One region of the Undibacterium sp. 5I1 genome, then DNA from elsewhere that is predicted to be linked to it. Evidence: predicted binding sites of a transcription regulator. Region 1 holds the regulator's gene; the other holds the start of a gene.
The links. The regulator FNR, encoded in region 1, switches genes on or off when oxygen is low (the NO sensors DNR and NnrR bind a similar motif). The targets are predictions, from matches to a motif close to TTGATNNNNATCAA.
Positions count from the first base shown of each region.

Region 2: a site for FNR is predicted at 3,094-3,107, ahead of RGU72_RS00660 (hemerythrin domain-containing protein). Genes of this name have one in related genera too.

Region 1 is NZ_JAVIWI010000001.1:1,940,318-1,948,057, forward strand. It holds gene ccoN (cytochrome-c oxidase, cbb3-type subunit I) at 1-989, shown strand, start outside; gene ccoO (cytochrome-c oxidase, cbb3-type subunit II) at 1,053-1,703, shown strand; gene RGU72_RS08570 (cbb3-type cytochrome c oxidase subunit 3) at 1,706-1,939, shown strand; gene ccoP (cytochrome-c oxidase, cbb3-type subunit III) at 1,932-2,879, shown strand; gene ccoG (cytochrome c oxidase accessory protein CcoG) at 2,916-4,343, shown strand; gene RGU72_RS08585 (FixH family protein) at 4,353-4,883, shown strand; gene RGU72_RS08590 (hypothetical protein) at 4,946-5,194, shown strand; gene fnr (fumarate/nitrate reduction transcriptional regulator Fnr) at 5,320-6,099, opposite strand; gene RGU72_RS08600 (OmpW/AlkL family protein) at 6,360-6,977, opposite strand; tRNA gene RGU72_RS08605 (tRNA-Arg) at 7,313-7,386, opposite strand; gene glmM (phosphoglucosamine mutase) at 7,615-7,740, opposite strand, start outside.
Region 2 is NZ_JAVIWI010000001.1:161,944-169,683, forward strand. It holds gene RGU72_RS00640 (DNA-binding domain-containing protein) at 1-490, opposite strand, end outside; gene RGU72_RS00645 (DUF692 domain-containing protein) at 483-1,406, opposite strand; gene RGU72_RS00650 (DUF2282 domain-containing protein) at 1,429-1,680, opposite strand; gene RGU72_RS00655 (RNA-binding S4 domain-containing protein) at 2,212-2,430, shown strand; gene RGU72_RS00660 (hemerythrin domain-containing protein) at 2,466-2,921, opposite strand; gene RGU72_RS00665 (YjfB family protein) at 3,235-3,435, opposite strand; gene mobB (molybdopterin-guanine dinucleotide biosynthesis protein B) at 3,489-4,019, opposite strand; gene ppc (phosphoenolpyruvate carboxylase) at 4,101-6,851, opposite strand; gene pgi (glucose-6-phosphate isomerase) at 7,185-7,740, opposite strand, start outside.

The DNA.
Region 1 (7,740 bases):
TGCTTAAGCGTAAAGTGCCGCATATCTACGTTGCTAACTGGTTCTTCGGTGCGTTTATTCTGACAGTCGCGTTATTACATATTGTGAATAGCGCTGCGATGCCTGTCTCGCTGACCAAATCCTATTCTGCTTATTCCGGCGTACAAGATGCGATGATTGAATGGTGGTACGGCCACAATGCGGTCGGCTTCTTTTTGACGGCGGGCTTCCTGGGAATGATGTACTACTTCATTCCTAAACAGGCGGAGCGTCCTGTGTATTCATATCGTCTTTCTATCGTCCATTTCTGGGCGCTGATCTTCACGTATATGTGGGCGGGTCCGCATCATTTGCATTACACCGCTTTGCCCGATTGGACACAATCGATAGGCATGGTGTTCTCTCTGATACTGCTGGCACCTTCGTGGGGCGGCATGATCAACGGCATCATGACCTTGTCTGGCGCATGGCACAAATTGCGTACCGATCCAATTCTTAAATTTCTGGTGGTATCGCTATCCTTTTACGGTATGTCTACCTTTGAAGGTCCGATGATGTCGATCAAAACGGTCAATGCTTTATCGCATTACACCGACTGGACGATAGGTCATGTGCATTCAGGCGCTTTGGGTTGGGTTGGCTTTATCACGATGGGTTCGATGTATTACATGATCCCTCGCCTCTCTGGAAAAGTAGAAATGTGGAGTAAGTCCTTGATAGAACTCCACTTCTGGGTCGCCACCGTCGGTATCGTTTTATATATCGCTGCTATGTGGATTGCCGGTGTGATGCAAGGCTTGATGTGGCGTGCAGTCAATCCTGACGGCACCTTGACCTACACCTTTGTAGAGAGCGTGAAAGCGACTTATCCATATTACGTAGTGAGATTTAGTGGCGGTTTGTTGTACCTGAGCGGCATGTTGATGATGGCATTTAACGTGTTTATGACGATGCGTGATAGTCAGCCGGTAAATACCCGCATCCCTGTCTTTGCTGGTGCGCATGCTTAGCTTGATTCGCCTTGCTGAATGAACTCAGTCCCAACAGCAAATAACAGTATTGAGGAGTAATCAATGAAGTCCCCTTCTAAGTTGTCATCGAAGTTCTCACCGAAGTTCTCACATGAGTGGATAGAAAAAAATCCATGGTTATTAATCGTACTGATTGTGTTGGTTGTCAGCTTTGGTGGTCTGGTAGAAATCGTACCGCTATTTTTCCAAAAATCGACGACCGAACCAGTCACGGGGCTGAAACCTTATTCGGCACTGCGACTGACCGGCAGGGATATTTATATACGTGAGGGTTGCTACAACTGTCACTCGCAAATGATCCGCCCTTTCCGTGCCGAGACCGAGCGTTACGGACATTATTCGGTCGCTGGCGAGTCTGTCTATGACAGGCCTTTTCAATGGGGATCAAAACGTACTGGTCCTGATCTGGCGCGGGTCGGTGGCAGATATAGCGATGAATGGCATCAAACGCATTTAAACAACCCGCGTGACCTGGTACCAGAATCGAATATGCCTGGCTATCCATGGCTTGCTAAGACCAAACTCGACCCCGCTGATATCGCACCCAAAATGCGTGCTTTAAAACGCTTGGGCGATCCCTACACCGACGACGAGATTCTGCACGCACCGGAGGCCTTAGAAGGAAAAACAGAGCAAGACGCACTGATTGCCTATCTTCAAGAATTGGGCATCTTAATTAAGAGCAGGAGATAAAAATGGAATTCGTCACTTTCTTAACTGACATGCGCAGCATTACGACGGTTGCTTGTTTGCTTGTATTTCTCGGCATTGTGTACTGGTCATATAACGGCAAACAACAAACTGCATTTGATGAGGCCGCAAATCTGCCCTTTGCAGATGAGTTTGCGGATGGGCTTCCAGACACACCTCAAGCACAGTCTGCTAATAGTAACGACAGTACTCACTCAGCGGAGTCTCATCATGGCTGATTTTACAAGTGATTTTTGGGGTGCTTATATTGCTCTGTTGACGGTGCTAAGCATTATTGGTTGCGGAGTATTGCTGTGGACGCAGGCAACAGCAAAAGTCAAAATATCGACCGATGCAAATGGGGAACCAGGCCCTGTTGAAACGACAGGTCATCTATGGGATGAGGATTTGGGCGAGTTAAATAATCCTCTTCCCCGCTGGTGGATGTGGTTGTTTGTATTGACGATTATCTTCGGCGGAATTTATCTCTATCTGTATCCCGGCTTAGGAACTTATGCCGGCAAATTGGGTTGGCAATCAAGCGGGCAATACCAAAAAGAATTGAAAATCGCCGATGCTGAATATGGCCCACTATTTGAAAAATATTTACATCAAGATTTGAAAGCAGTAGCAGCAGATCCACAAGCACATCTGATTGGGGAGCGGCTATTTCTGACCTATTGTGCGCAGTGCCATGGATCGGATGCGCATGGCAATAAAGGCTTTCCTAACCTGACGGATAAAGACTGGCTGTATGGTGGCGCTCCAGACGTCATCAAAACGACCATCATGTATGGACGTAACGGCCAAATGCCGCCGATGGGCGCGGTCGTCGGTACGGATGATGAGGTCAGAAACGTGGCTCACTATGTGTTGAGCTTGTCTGGGTCTACTCATGACCCGATTAAAGCCGCGTTTGGCAAATCTAAATTTACCGCTTGCATTGGTTGCCATAGCGCTGGCGGCATCGGTAATCAAGCCTTAGGTGCACCGGCACTGAACGACAAAATCTGGCTATATGGCGGCAGCCTGGACACGATTATGGAGACGATTAATAAAGGTCGTAAAAATACGATGCCACCGTTTAAAGATTTTTTGGGTGAGGCAAAAGTACAAGTGCTTGCGGCTTATGTCTGGAGTTTATCGAATGAAGCAGAGATAAAAGCTGCACAAAAATGAACTCGCTAATCATCATTCAATGGGACCTTGTGCGCTATGTCTGATATACAGCCGCCCGAAATACGAGATCACGCAGATCCTGTAGAACCTCAATACGCGACCATTAAAATGTACGCGTCAAGAGAGGACATTTATCCGCGCGAAGTAACAGGGTTTTTTGCCAACTGGCGCTGGGCTTGCGTCTGGCTTACCCAACTGGTGTTTTATGGTGTGCCTTGGCTGGCATGGAATGATCGTCAGGCGGTGTTGTTTGATTTGGCCGCAAGGAAGTTCTATTTGTTTGGCATCGTGCTATGGCCACAGGATTTTATTTATCTGACCGCTCTGTTAATTATTTGCGCTTACTCATTATTTTTATTTACGACGGTTGCTGGCCGTCTTTGGTGTGGCTTTGCTTGCCCACAAACGGTTTATACCGAAATTTTTATGTGGGTAGAACGGAAGATTGAAGGTAGCCGCAGCGCCCGTATCAAATTAAGTAAGCAAAATTGGACGCTGGCAAAAGTCAGTAAAAAATGTGCCAAGCATGCGATCTGGCTAGGAATCGCTTTGTGGACAGGTATCAGCTTTGTAGGCTACTTCACGCCAATCAAAACATTGATGCAAGAAATATTATTAGTCACACTGGGACCATGGGAATTATTCTGGGTTTTATTTTATGCGCTGGCAACTTATGGTAATGCGGGGTGGATGCGTGAGCAAGTGTGTAAATACATGTGCCCGTATGCACGCTTCCAAAGTGTGATGTTTGACCAGGACACGTTGATCGTGACCTACGATCAGCAGCGCGGGGAACCGCGTAGCACAAAGACAGCTAAAAATCCTGTGCTTGGATCGTGTATCGATTGCTCAATTTGCGTTCAGGTATGCCCGACCGGTATCGATATCCGGGACGGCCTGCAATACGAATGTATAGGCTGTGCCGCCTGCGTAGACGCCTGCGATACGGTGATGGATAAGATCGGAGCACCAAAGGGCTTGATTCGTTTTTCTACCGCAAATGCGATCAAAAATAATCTGTCAGAACAACAGGTTTTGAAGTCAATCTTCCGCTCAAGAGTCTTGATCTATAGCGCTATCTTGGTCGTCATCGTATCGGTATTAGCGATCAATTTACTAACACGTGTCCCCTTAAAACTAGACGTTATCCGTGACCGCGGCTCTATGGGTAGAGAATTAAATGAAGGCGTGATTGAAAATGTTTATAAGCTACAAATTATGAACACGGCGGAAGCAAATCATATTTATCGCATCAAAGTATCGGGGCTGGACTCAATCCGTTTAGACAGCCCCGACCAAATCGAGCTGCCAGGAGCTACTACAAAAGCGATACCAGTCCGGGTGCATGTAGACCACGATCATGGCAAACAAGGTAGTAACAAAATTTGGTTTCAGCTTGAAGCGATCGATAATCCGGCCTTGCAGGTCAAAGAAAAAGCTGTATTTATTATTCCCCACAATTAGGAGCGTGTGATGTCGACCTCACCTATTTCAGCACCCATCTCTATCAACACTAAGCAAGCACCTTGGTTTAAACAAATCTGGCTTTGGTTCCTGTTAGCGCCACCGATTGTTGCAGTGGTTGCCGGCTCGTATATGGTGTCGATCGCCTTCCGAGAACAAGATGCGATGGTGGTGGATGATTATTATAGAGAAGGCCAGGCAATCAATCAGGACCTGCGGCGTGACAAGGTGGCTGCGGCATTAAAGTTAAACGCATCCATACAATACGATGCTGCGAGCGGGATCATTAAAGGAAAACTCAGTAGCGATCAAAAAATATCAACCGGTATCTTAACGATGAAATTGGTTCACCCTACTCAACCATCTAAAGATCTGGCGATCAAAACACCAGTAGATGAATCCGGTAATTTTTCTTTAGCACTACCGTTATTAGATAAAGCAGCCTGGCAAGTCACGCTAGAAGATCAGCCTAAGCAATGGCGTCTTAGTGGAGTCTGGAACTGGCCCTTACAGCAAGCAATCGTCCTAGATCCGCTTTGATTGAATACGCAAGTAAGCCAACAAACTGGTCGGCAGTTTTTACAATAACAAAGGAGACAAACATGCGACGCGCTATAGCAATATTATGGTCATCTTTTTTGGTTGCGGTTGCTGCCGAAGGTTTGTTCTTTTCTATTTTTGATCCGCATGACCTGGTGTTTTCTGGCGTGCCGATTGAGTTATCCAGACCCGCCATCTATACATTAGGATTTTTTAGCTTCTGGATATGTTGTGCATTATCCAGCGCGCTTACCTGCTATTTGCTAGTGGCTAATTCTGATAGCAGTATTAAGAGCCAACCCTCTTTTTAGTACAAGCCTGCGTTGAGTTGAATAGGAAGACTGACATTTTCTGAAGAAAAATAAAATGAAGCAGATAAAAAAATGCTGGCATCAAGCTCGACTCAAACAATACTTAAACAATACGTAGGTAAGGTCTAAGCACAATGATCAGTACCTGCCGCAATTGATTTTAAGGTAAGTAATTGCAGGAGTTCGATATCGCGCTGATCGACTGAAAGCAGCTCTAACTTTTTAAATTTGCTTAGCAGGCGACTGACGCTTTCTATCGTCAAGCCAAGATAGCCGCCGATTTCTTCGCGTGACATGCGAAGTTGAAAACGTGTTGCCGAATATCCTCGCGCAGCATAGCGCGAGGATAGATTCACCAAAAAAGCAGCAAATTTCTGGTCGGCACGCATGCTACCCAACAGCAACATCACGTTTTGCTCTCGATTAATTTCACGACTCATGATGCGGTGAAAATGGCTCAGTAAGGTTGGTACTTCACCAAATAGATGCTCCAGGCTATTAAACGGTATCTCACACACCTCGCTGTCTTCCAGTGCAATTGCCTCACAATGATGAGCGTTACTACCAATCGCGTCCATCCCTAGCAATTCGCCAGCCATTTGAAAGCCGGTTATATGTTGCTGACCGATAGAGTTTGTTTGAGAGGTTTTAAAATGCCCAACCCGGATCGCGTATAAATTGGTGAACGGTTCACCCATGCGATACAAGGCATCATCCCGCTTGATCCGTCTTCTACGGCCAATGATGCTGTCCAACTTATCCATATCCGCTTCGGCCAATCCCATGGGAAGGCATAATTGATGCAGACTACAGGCGGCACAGTGAATCCGAATATCTTGCAATTTAAGTGGTGGGATCGTTGAGGTGCTTGCTGGCGTAGCCAGATGAGGAAGATGTACGTTCATAAGTTGCAACCCTGAGACTGTAATCAATGAATTGAGTTTAGCGCAAATGCATCGCTAAATTTTATTTAAATTATTGCAATATGAAAGCGGTCTCTGAACTCAAATTACCCTAAGAAGGTGGATGTATATCCTTATTTTTCCAACAGCATGGCATTAATCGATTGTCCTTAATCAGAAATAGGCAATCGAGACTATGCCTCGATTGCCTATCAACCCGGAATTTCTTTTAGAACAGCGCTCCATGTGCCTCTGGAGATTATTTAGAAGCGATAACCTAGCCCAACAGCGATCATCAAAGGGTCGACCTTTACTGCGCTGATTTTGGCACCAGAAATAAATACATCGCTACGTATCTGCACCTTTTTGATATCAGCATTAATTGACCATCGTTTGTCTATCTTGTAATCCACGCCTGCCTGTAACGCTAGACCGACGCTGCTGTTTTCCAAAGAACCTGTGCCGTTAAGCAGATTCACGTCAGAAATTCGAGTGTAATTTATACCAGCACCAAGATAAGGACTAAACTGCGCATCAGGTAAAAAATGATATTGAATCAGCAAAGTCGGAGGTAAATGTTTAAAGCTACCGATATTTGTACCATCGAGATAAACATCATGTTTTTGCGGATAAGTCAGTACTAATTCTGCTGCAATATTTGGACTAAAAAAGTAAGAAATATCCAACTCAGGAATCGTTTTGTCAGAAACCTCTAACCGGTCGGCTGGACCAACTCCACCAATAGGATCTGACTTATTTGCGGTCGACAAATGCTCTGCCCTGACTCGTACCAACCAAGGACTTTCTTGTGCACATGCAGTTGCAGAAAACATGCTTAACAGCGCAGCTGTTACTACCGATAACGCTATAGTCTTTTTCATTTTTACTTCCCCATCAATCGTCGTTTGTCTGGCAAGAAGTTTAATACTGCGACGAGTTATCAGCTTTGATGTAGATCAACCCAGGTGAAACCTACAACTCAAATCTTGAAGTCTGCATGAGTGCAAGCTAACGGGAATGCAATATTTATCTGACGATGGATCTCTGATGGCCACAAAGTAATTTTGCGGTTATTTATTAGATGAATGCAAACACAAAGAAACTTGTATTTATCAAGACTGAGGCAGATGATCAAAAGCTGTTTCTGATCACAGACAAGCCTCAAATTTTTCTTGAGGCTGATGACTTTAGAAAATCTGGGGATGTAGAAAAGAAGTGCGTCGGGAGGGGCTCGAACCCCCGACCCATGCCTTAGAAGGGCATTGCTCTATCCAGCTGAGCTACCGACGCGCGGGAGAAGTATGTGAATTGTTATACAATAACACTTACCATAACAACCAAATATTCTGGTACAGAATACTTGGATTCAATTCAATCAAATTCTTAAGTGCTATTGAATTATTTAGTACTTATATTATTCGCGGTACTGGCCAAATAATATAAAAAACCGAAGGCTGAATAGTACATGGTATCGCTTCTATATTCAATAATGCGACCGATACAATTTCAAATATAAAATTAGGCTGGTGTTATACAGTCAACTAGCCTGCGAGCAAATTTATTGGCCATTTCCAAATCAACCGCTTCTACCATAACGCGGACTAACGGCTCCGTACCTGATGCACGAATCAGCACTCGCCCTTT
Region 2 (7,740 bases), 1.8 Mb from region 1:
ATCGGCAAGCTGGGTGTAGGCGCAAACGGGTTTGTCCAAAATGTTCTCCTGTTTTTTCAATCACTTCGGCCAGGCCCAACGGCGCTGTATTGGTTGCGTAATAGGCCGTATGCACATGCCACTCTAAGTTGGCGACATCTGGAAAATAGGGATAGTCATTGATGATACCGATACCAGTTGCTGGATCAGCTAAAAAAATGGATAGCTGCGATCCAAATTCGTTTAAATCGCCTGAAGTAGACGGATGGGCGCGTCCGTAGGCTTTGGCCATTTGCTCAAAAAATTCTGCGCCGACCAATTGATATAAAACAGGATAGGTATTTTGTAAGGCTTGAGTCCAGATGGCGGACACATTCCCCCTATAAATCCCCAAGCGTTCTTGTGCTTGTTCCGGCGAGGATTTGAACAATGGACTGGTACTTTGGTCGGGAAACAATAAAGCATCTGCAAACTGCTGTTGTATCGCAGAGAGGCTGCGAGGGTCAGCCATGATGTGCCGCTGATATTGAGTTACTGACACTACTTGCGTTGATGATGTTGGCACGAGACGCATCCCTGTAATACGTCGCCTTAGCCGCTTCGGCCAGCAGAACCGGTAGCGCCGGAATATCGGTATCCCATTCAATCAACACAGGAATTTCTGTGCCCAGTAGCGAGCACGTTGTTTGGTATAAATCCCATACCTCCGGCGCTAGTTCACAACCATGGTGATCGATCAGGCAGTCATCAGTACGCAAATGTCCTGCCAGATGAATCTCACCAATCACACCTTGTGGCAGATCAGAGAAATGACGCAGCGCTGCTAAGGCATCTTCGCCGTGATTATGCTGATTGACGTAGAGGTTATTGACGTCTAATAAAATGCCGCAGCCTGTACGCTTTGCCAGTTGTACCAGAAATTCTGCCTCGGACATGTCATCTTGGGCGAAGCGTAAATAGGTCGAGACGTTTTCGATCAGCACGCTTCTTTGCAATAGATTTTGTACTTGATCAACCCGCTCGCATATCAACTCTAAAGCATCTTGACGCAATGGTAGCGGGAGTAAATCGTTTAAATGACGACCAGTCACAGCACCCCAACACAAATGTTCGGATACCAGAGCAGGTTGTATGCGTTGAACCAGGTGGTGTAATTTTTGCAGATGGGCGTCGTTGTAGGCGTTGTAACCAACGGCAGAGCCGAGAGCTAAACCGACACCATGCAGGCTGATGGGATAATCTTGACGTAGTTGCTGCAAAACATGCAAATCGTAACCGCCATCGCCAAAATAATTTTCTGAATGCACCTCTAACCAGTCGATTGCTACTGGCGCATTCAGAAAATCACGGTAATGCTGACTGCGCAAACCAACGCCAACCCCTAAGTTGACGGTCGGTTTGCGCATCGTCTCGAACGCGGAGTTCAAGCTGTATTAAATTTAGCTAAAATCAGGCTGCTTTGTCTACTTTGCCGCCCATTTTTTCACAGGTGCCTGCCGGGACTTTTTTCCATTCACTAGGGTCCATATCTTTTTTGCCTTGGCCAGCGCAAGAATGGGAGCCAGTTTTAGTAGCGCAATCATTTTGACCTGCTTTGGCGACGCCAAAACATTTTTCTGTTTTTGCTGGTTCAGCGGCGGCTGCCATAGCGGAACCAAGCAAACCTGCTAATGCAACTGCGATCATGGCTTTGTTGTTCATGTTGATCTCCAATAAATTAAAAAGGGCTTACATTAAGTTGAATCGATAATTGAATCAATACACATCACTTACAACGAATAGTCGATCAAAGCAGAGATACCTTACACATCTTTTTAAAAAATGTCCTGCTTTTGTGTGAATCTTGTATTCATTATTAATTTTTACGAAACAAATTTCAAATTAGATTCAACCCAGATTTTCCATTGGAACAGCGACAAGTGTGCCTTTGGCGGACTGACTGGCTAGACGCGACGACGACGCAAGCTGCATCTTGCTAGGAGGAGCAACAACGCCAGGCAGTTCGCCAACGGTGCAATTGTCGCTGTAGCGTTTCCACTCGAATCGCGGTGGTGCTATCCCTCTGAAGACCGCACGCCGTCTGCGTTTTTTGCGAAGTGGTAGCGGTCTAATGGAAAATCTGGGTTCAATCTTGATTGGATACTAATTTTTAGCGGCAGTTTGGGTTATTCAGCGGATAGGTTATTCTTCGCCTTGTAGCTAACAAGAAGCTTAATGTTGATCAGGAATTTTATGCAAGAACTTACTTTTAGCCTGGATGGCGAATTCGTTGAATTGAATCAATTATTAAAACTGGTCGGACTATGCGACAGCGGTGGTGCAGGCAAAGTGATTGTCGCCAGTGGTGCCGTTGCCGTTGACGGCAAGCAGGAGTTGCGTAAAACAGCCAAAATCCGGCAAGGACAAAAAGTAGTCTTGGGCGATGTTCGCATCAAGGTGATTGCGGCTTAATTCACCCTAATACGTTTTGCTTATTTGTTGAATAATCAAACGGCTGCTGTGCCGGCGCTGACTGGCTCTTCAGACAATGTTGCAAGTTGATTTTGCTGCATTTGCTCATTACTCATAAAGCGCGCCAGCATATTGTCCATGGTATCAACATGATGTTCAAACCAGTGCGGCAATTCTTCTGCCAGGCGTGCGCCTAAATCGGTTTCTCCTAATTCTATCCGGCGTCGCACTTCGTGCATGACTTGCAGTATGGCGTTGTGCTCTGTGATATGACAGCCGCCTGGTGGAAATTGGGTTTCAGTCATCCATTGATTTTCTTGATCGAAGTGTTCGACTGAATGTGCGATCAAGGCATCTAAACGCTCGATGTAGGTTGCCGGATTGTCTTCTGCCAGCGCAGCGCAGAGCGTGACAAATTCTTGATGTGTTTCATCCATGGGCGCATAGCTCAAACTTAGCCGATCCGACCATCCCCATTGTGTATCAGTCATTATTTTTCCTAGTCGCGCCAGGCTCACTGGCGATTTCATTGCCAATTAATACTGCTCAATATTCTCGACAGGATTATCACTGATTGTAGATTTTTTTGCTGCGGGATTTTTTGGTGGTGTGAGCGTAATTTGTTAGTTCATCAAGGTGCGCTTTAATTTTTGGCTGACACGCTTGAATTACAACAAATCGTTGGTGAAGTGAGGAGGCGTGAGAAAAACTTAAGAAACAGTTCAAATGTAATTCATGAGTATGAATTACCGTAAAAATAAAGTCACCCGACGCACAACCTTGTACGTCGGCAACAAAATAACACTAAGCAGTGGTATTGATATTTCTGCCAAGATTTGGCGGTAAATTCGATACCGTTGGAGCGCTTGGAATCGCTTCGATCAAAGCGGTTGCGCTGTCCTTGCTAATGTCTTGCGCTTTTTTAAGCACAGCAATACTAACCGCTTGGCTAGTACCTACATCGGCCAAAGTTGTGGCAACGCTGGCAATACCTGTAACGTCCATTATATTCTCCCATTAATACGTGTCTTCCTTAACGGCTGGAACTGGGTGCGACTTTATAGCGAGACCGAAAATAACTTTTCCGCCAGCGCAAGTTGTAGCCATTTTAGTATCTGCTCCGGTTGATTCAGATCGAGCCAGACTATGCCGGCACTCAGATCTGCTGGCGCTGGCGTATCTGCCGCAACTGCCACCACTCGCAGATCGCTTGAATACAAATCAGGTTTGCCGAGGCCGGGGCGATGGATTTCTAGTTTTGGAATGGGCTCCCACTTATAACCTTCTACTAAAGTCAGGTCGGCGGCTGCCAGACGGCGGAGCAAGTCAGACAACGAGGGTTCTGGCTTTTGCCGTAACTCTGTGATTAATGAAACACGATAAGGCGAGGCCAGCAGCACTTCATTTGCGCCTGCCATACGTAATCTTGCGCTATCTTTGTGCGGCGGCTCTAAAACAATATCATGATGACTATGTTTGATCACATTCACACTTGTACCTTGAGCAACTAGTTGTGTGATGAGATATTCCAACAACGTGGTTTTTCCACTACCAGACCAGCCGATGACGCCGAGTAATTGAGTTGACATGTAATAATTGATTTTTTGGTAACTTAATAATTTCCTTGTCCGTATGGTACTCCAATAGAGAACAAGACTAGTGATCCAGAATCAACCACTATTCCGCAAACCAGCAGCAATCCCATTGATCGATAAGTGTATGCCCCGCCTTACCCGCTCATCCGGGTCGCCATTGCGATAGCGCTCCAGTAACTCAACCTGCACATGGTTTAGCGGCGATAAATATGGGAAGCGATTGCTGATTGAGCGTTTTAGCAAAGGGTTCGCAGACAATAATTCTGACTGCCCAGAGATCGACGTTAAAGCGGCAATAGTCGCTTCATGTTCGGCTTTTAAACGCGGGAAGATACGATTACGTAAAGCCTCGTCCTTGACCAGTTGCGCATAGCGGCTGGCGATACCGATATCGCTTTTGGATAACACCATCTCCATATTCGATAAGACCGTAGAAAAGAACGACCAGTCTTTAAACATCGCTTGCAGAGTTTGCAACCCATAGTCTGGATGTGCTTGCAAGTAGCTTGTGACGGCTGAGCCAAAACCAAACCAGCCCGGCAACATCAGGCGACATTGTGACCAGCTAAATACCCATGGAATCGCTCGTAAATCCTCTATCGCCGTAGATTTTTTACGCGATGCCGGACGGCTGCCGATATTCAGTCCTGCGATTTCTGAGATCACTGTGGATTCCCAAAAATACTGCTCAAAACCCTCGGTCTCATAGACCATATTCCGGTAAGCGCGGAAAGCGTGATCGGATAACTCTTCCATCACTTTTAAAAATGCGGGTGGTGGCGCGGGCTCTTTATCCGACAGCAGGCTGGCTTCCAGAGTCGCTGCTGCCAACACTTCCAGATTGCGACGGCCAACTTCAGGATTGCCATATTTAGCGGTGATCACTTCGCCTTGTTCAGTCAACCGGATTTGCCCCTGCACTGCGCCAGCTGGTTGCGCCAGAATCGCCTGATAACTTGGGCCACCACCACGGCCGACCGAGCCGCCACGGCCATGGAACAAGCGCAAGCGTACTTGATGTTTAGCGAATATTGTTACCAGATCTAACTCAGCTTTATACAGTTCCCAACCGGATGTCAGGAAGCCGCCGTCTTTGTTGCTGTCGGAGTAGCCCAGCATGACCTCTTGCGCATGATTGCGACTTGCCAGTAAGCGTGCGTAAGCGGGTAAAGCGAGCAATCTATCCATCGACGGTGCGCTGTTTTGTAAATCACCAATGGTTTCAAACAGCGGAATAATATTCACATCCAGACTGCCTTCTAGCGGATGTAGTAAGCCTGCTTCTTTTAGCAATAAAGCCAGTTCCAGCATGTCCGATACGCCATCGGTTTTGGAGATAATACAGTTGGGCACAGCTCCTTTGCCGTAGCGCAATTGCGCCGTTCGGGCGCCACGATAAATCGCCAGCTCAGATTGAGTCTCTTCCGAGTAAGTAATATAAGGCGAGGCAAGTGGGCGCGAGGATTCGATTTCAGCCGCCAACAAATGGATGCGTTGCTCTTCGTCTAATTGCAGGTAGTTGCTGCCGGGTTTGGCGGCTTCTAATAATTCAGCTACGACCCGCTCGTGCACGTCGGAGTTTTGACGCAGATCGACCGGCGCTAAATAGAATCCGAACACACGTACTGCTCGGCGCAGGTGTCGCAAACGACCCCGTGTAATCGCAGCCGAGCCGTTGTCCAGTAGGGATTGATGGACGATATCGAGGTCGGCTGATAATTCTTCCGCCGTGGCATAGGGCGTCGCATCGCCGGATGCATGAATGACCGGGTCTGCGCCCAGCAATTGTTTGTAGGTGCCAGCCAGCCGCGCATAAATGCCGCTGACGGCAAGGCGATAGGGTTCATCTGCTCGATGCGGTGAGTGATCGGGCGAACGTTCCGCCAGATCCAGCAAGTCTGCCGACACATTGACCAGTAAAGTGGCCATCGACAATTGCGAACCCAGCGTATGCAATTCATCCAGATAAAATTTGAGTGCGCGGGTTGCTTGCATTGCCAGAGTCTGTTCCAGCACGCTAGCAGTCACAAAAGGATTACCGTCGCGGTCACCGCCAATCCAGCTTCCCATCTTCATAAAACTAGGCAAATCAATTGGCTTATGGCTGTCCTCTTTGCTGCTCAGCAAATCCTCTAAACCTGCATACAAACTCGGTAGCTCGCGTAAGAAAGTGGCATCGTAAAAACTCAGACCGTTTTCCACTTCATCCAGCACCGATAATTTAGAGGTGCGCAGCATGCGGGTTTGCCATAAAGTCAGCACGGCACGATTGAGCGCCTCATCATTGGCGTCCGATTCTTCCGGCGTCAATTGCATACGATCACGCTCATCCAAGAGGCGAGTGATCACGGTCTGGCAATTCAAAATACTTTTGCGCTGCACCTCGGTCGGATGCGCTGTCAGCACAGGACTGACTTCTGCGGTCTGAAAAAAATCCAGTAACTGTTGGGTACTGTGACCGCTGCTGTACAAGGACTCTATTGTGTGCGCCAGACTGCCTGCGCGTGGTGTTGACCCAGCGATCAAATGCTTACGGGTGCGGCGAATATGATGCTGATCTTCTGCCAAATTTACCAGATGAGAAAAATAACTAAAAGCGCGGATGACTTGCGTCGTCTGATCGTTGGTGAGCGTATCCAGCGTCGATTCCAGTTCTTCCCGCGCAGCCTCATCGGCATCGCGCCGGAAGCGGATCGAGTTTTGCCTTACCGTCTCAATCAAATCAAACACAATGTCGCCATGCTGATTGCGTACGGTGTCGCCGAGTATCCGTCCGAGACGACGAATGTCTTCGCGCAGGCTTTGGTCTTTGTCGTCTTCAGTCATGTCGATTATTTGAGAAGAGTGAGTATTCATCAGGTGAGCATTCATCGGGCAAACTTATCGTTAATCGGAATTACTTAAATAAATATACTCTGGTTAAGTATATTTAAAGTGTCCATATAATCATTGGACAATAAGGCATATTTTTATAAAAAAATTGGGAGTATATAAAATGAGGCTGTTGTAACGATCTTTTGGGCAGGATTTTCCAGCGACCTACTGTCTTTCTCAATACCCCATAAAAACGGTCAATTCGCGTCAAACTCGGCACAAAGAAGCACCAAGCAGGCATCAAATTCAGCGATGCCCCCGCATTTCTGGACGCCTCAGTTCGCTTTATTGATATCGTTTACTAATCGCCTTCAGCAATCCGCGGGTAGAACTGTCGTAGTCTTCTTTTACCGCAGATGGGTCCAAGCTAATCAATTGCTGTGCCAGCGATTTACCGAGCTCTACACCCCATTGATCAAACGCATTAATATCCCAGATCACTGATTGTACAAATACTTTGTGCTCGTACAGTGCAATCAATGCACCTAATGAGCGCGGTGTGAGGGAATCTAGCAACAATGTTGATGTCGGACGATTTCCTTCAAAAACCCTAGGCGCTAATATCTGGTCTGACAAATCTCCAAGTTCAGCGCGAACCTCGTTAATATCTTTACCCCATGCCATAGCTTTTGATTGTGCAAAGCAGTTGGCCAGTAGTGCTTTATTGTGTCCTGGCATGCCAGCATCATCTTCTGCCACCACAATAAAATCAGTCGGGATAATCGTCGCGCCTTGATGCAATAACTGAAAGTAGGCATGCTGACCATTGGTACCCGCCTCACCAAATAAAATTGGTGAGGTGGCGTAATCTACCCGCTGACCTTCTCGCGTGACAGACTTG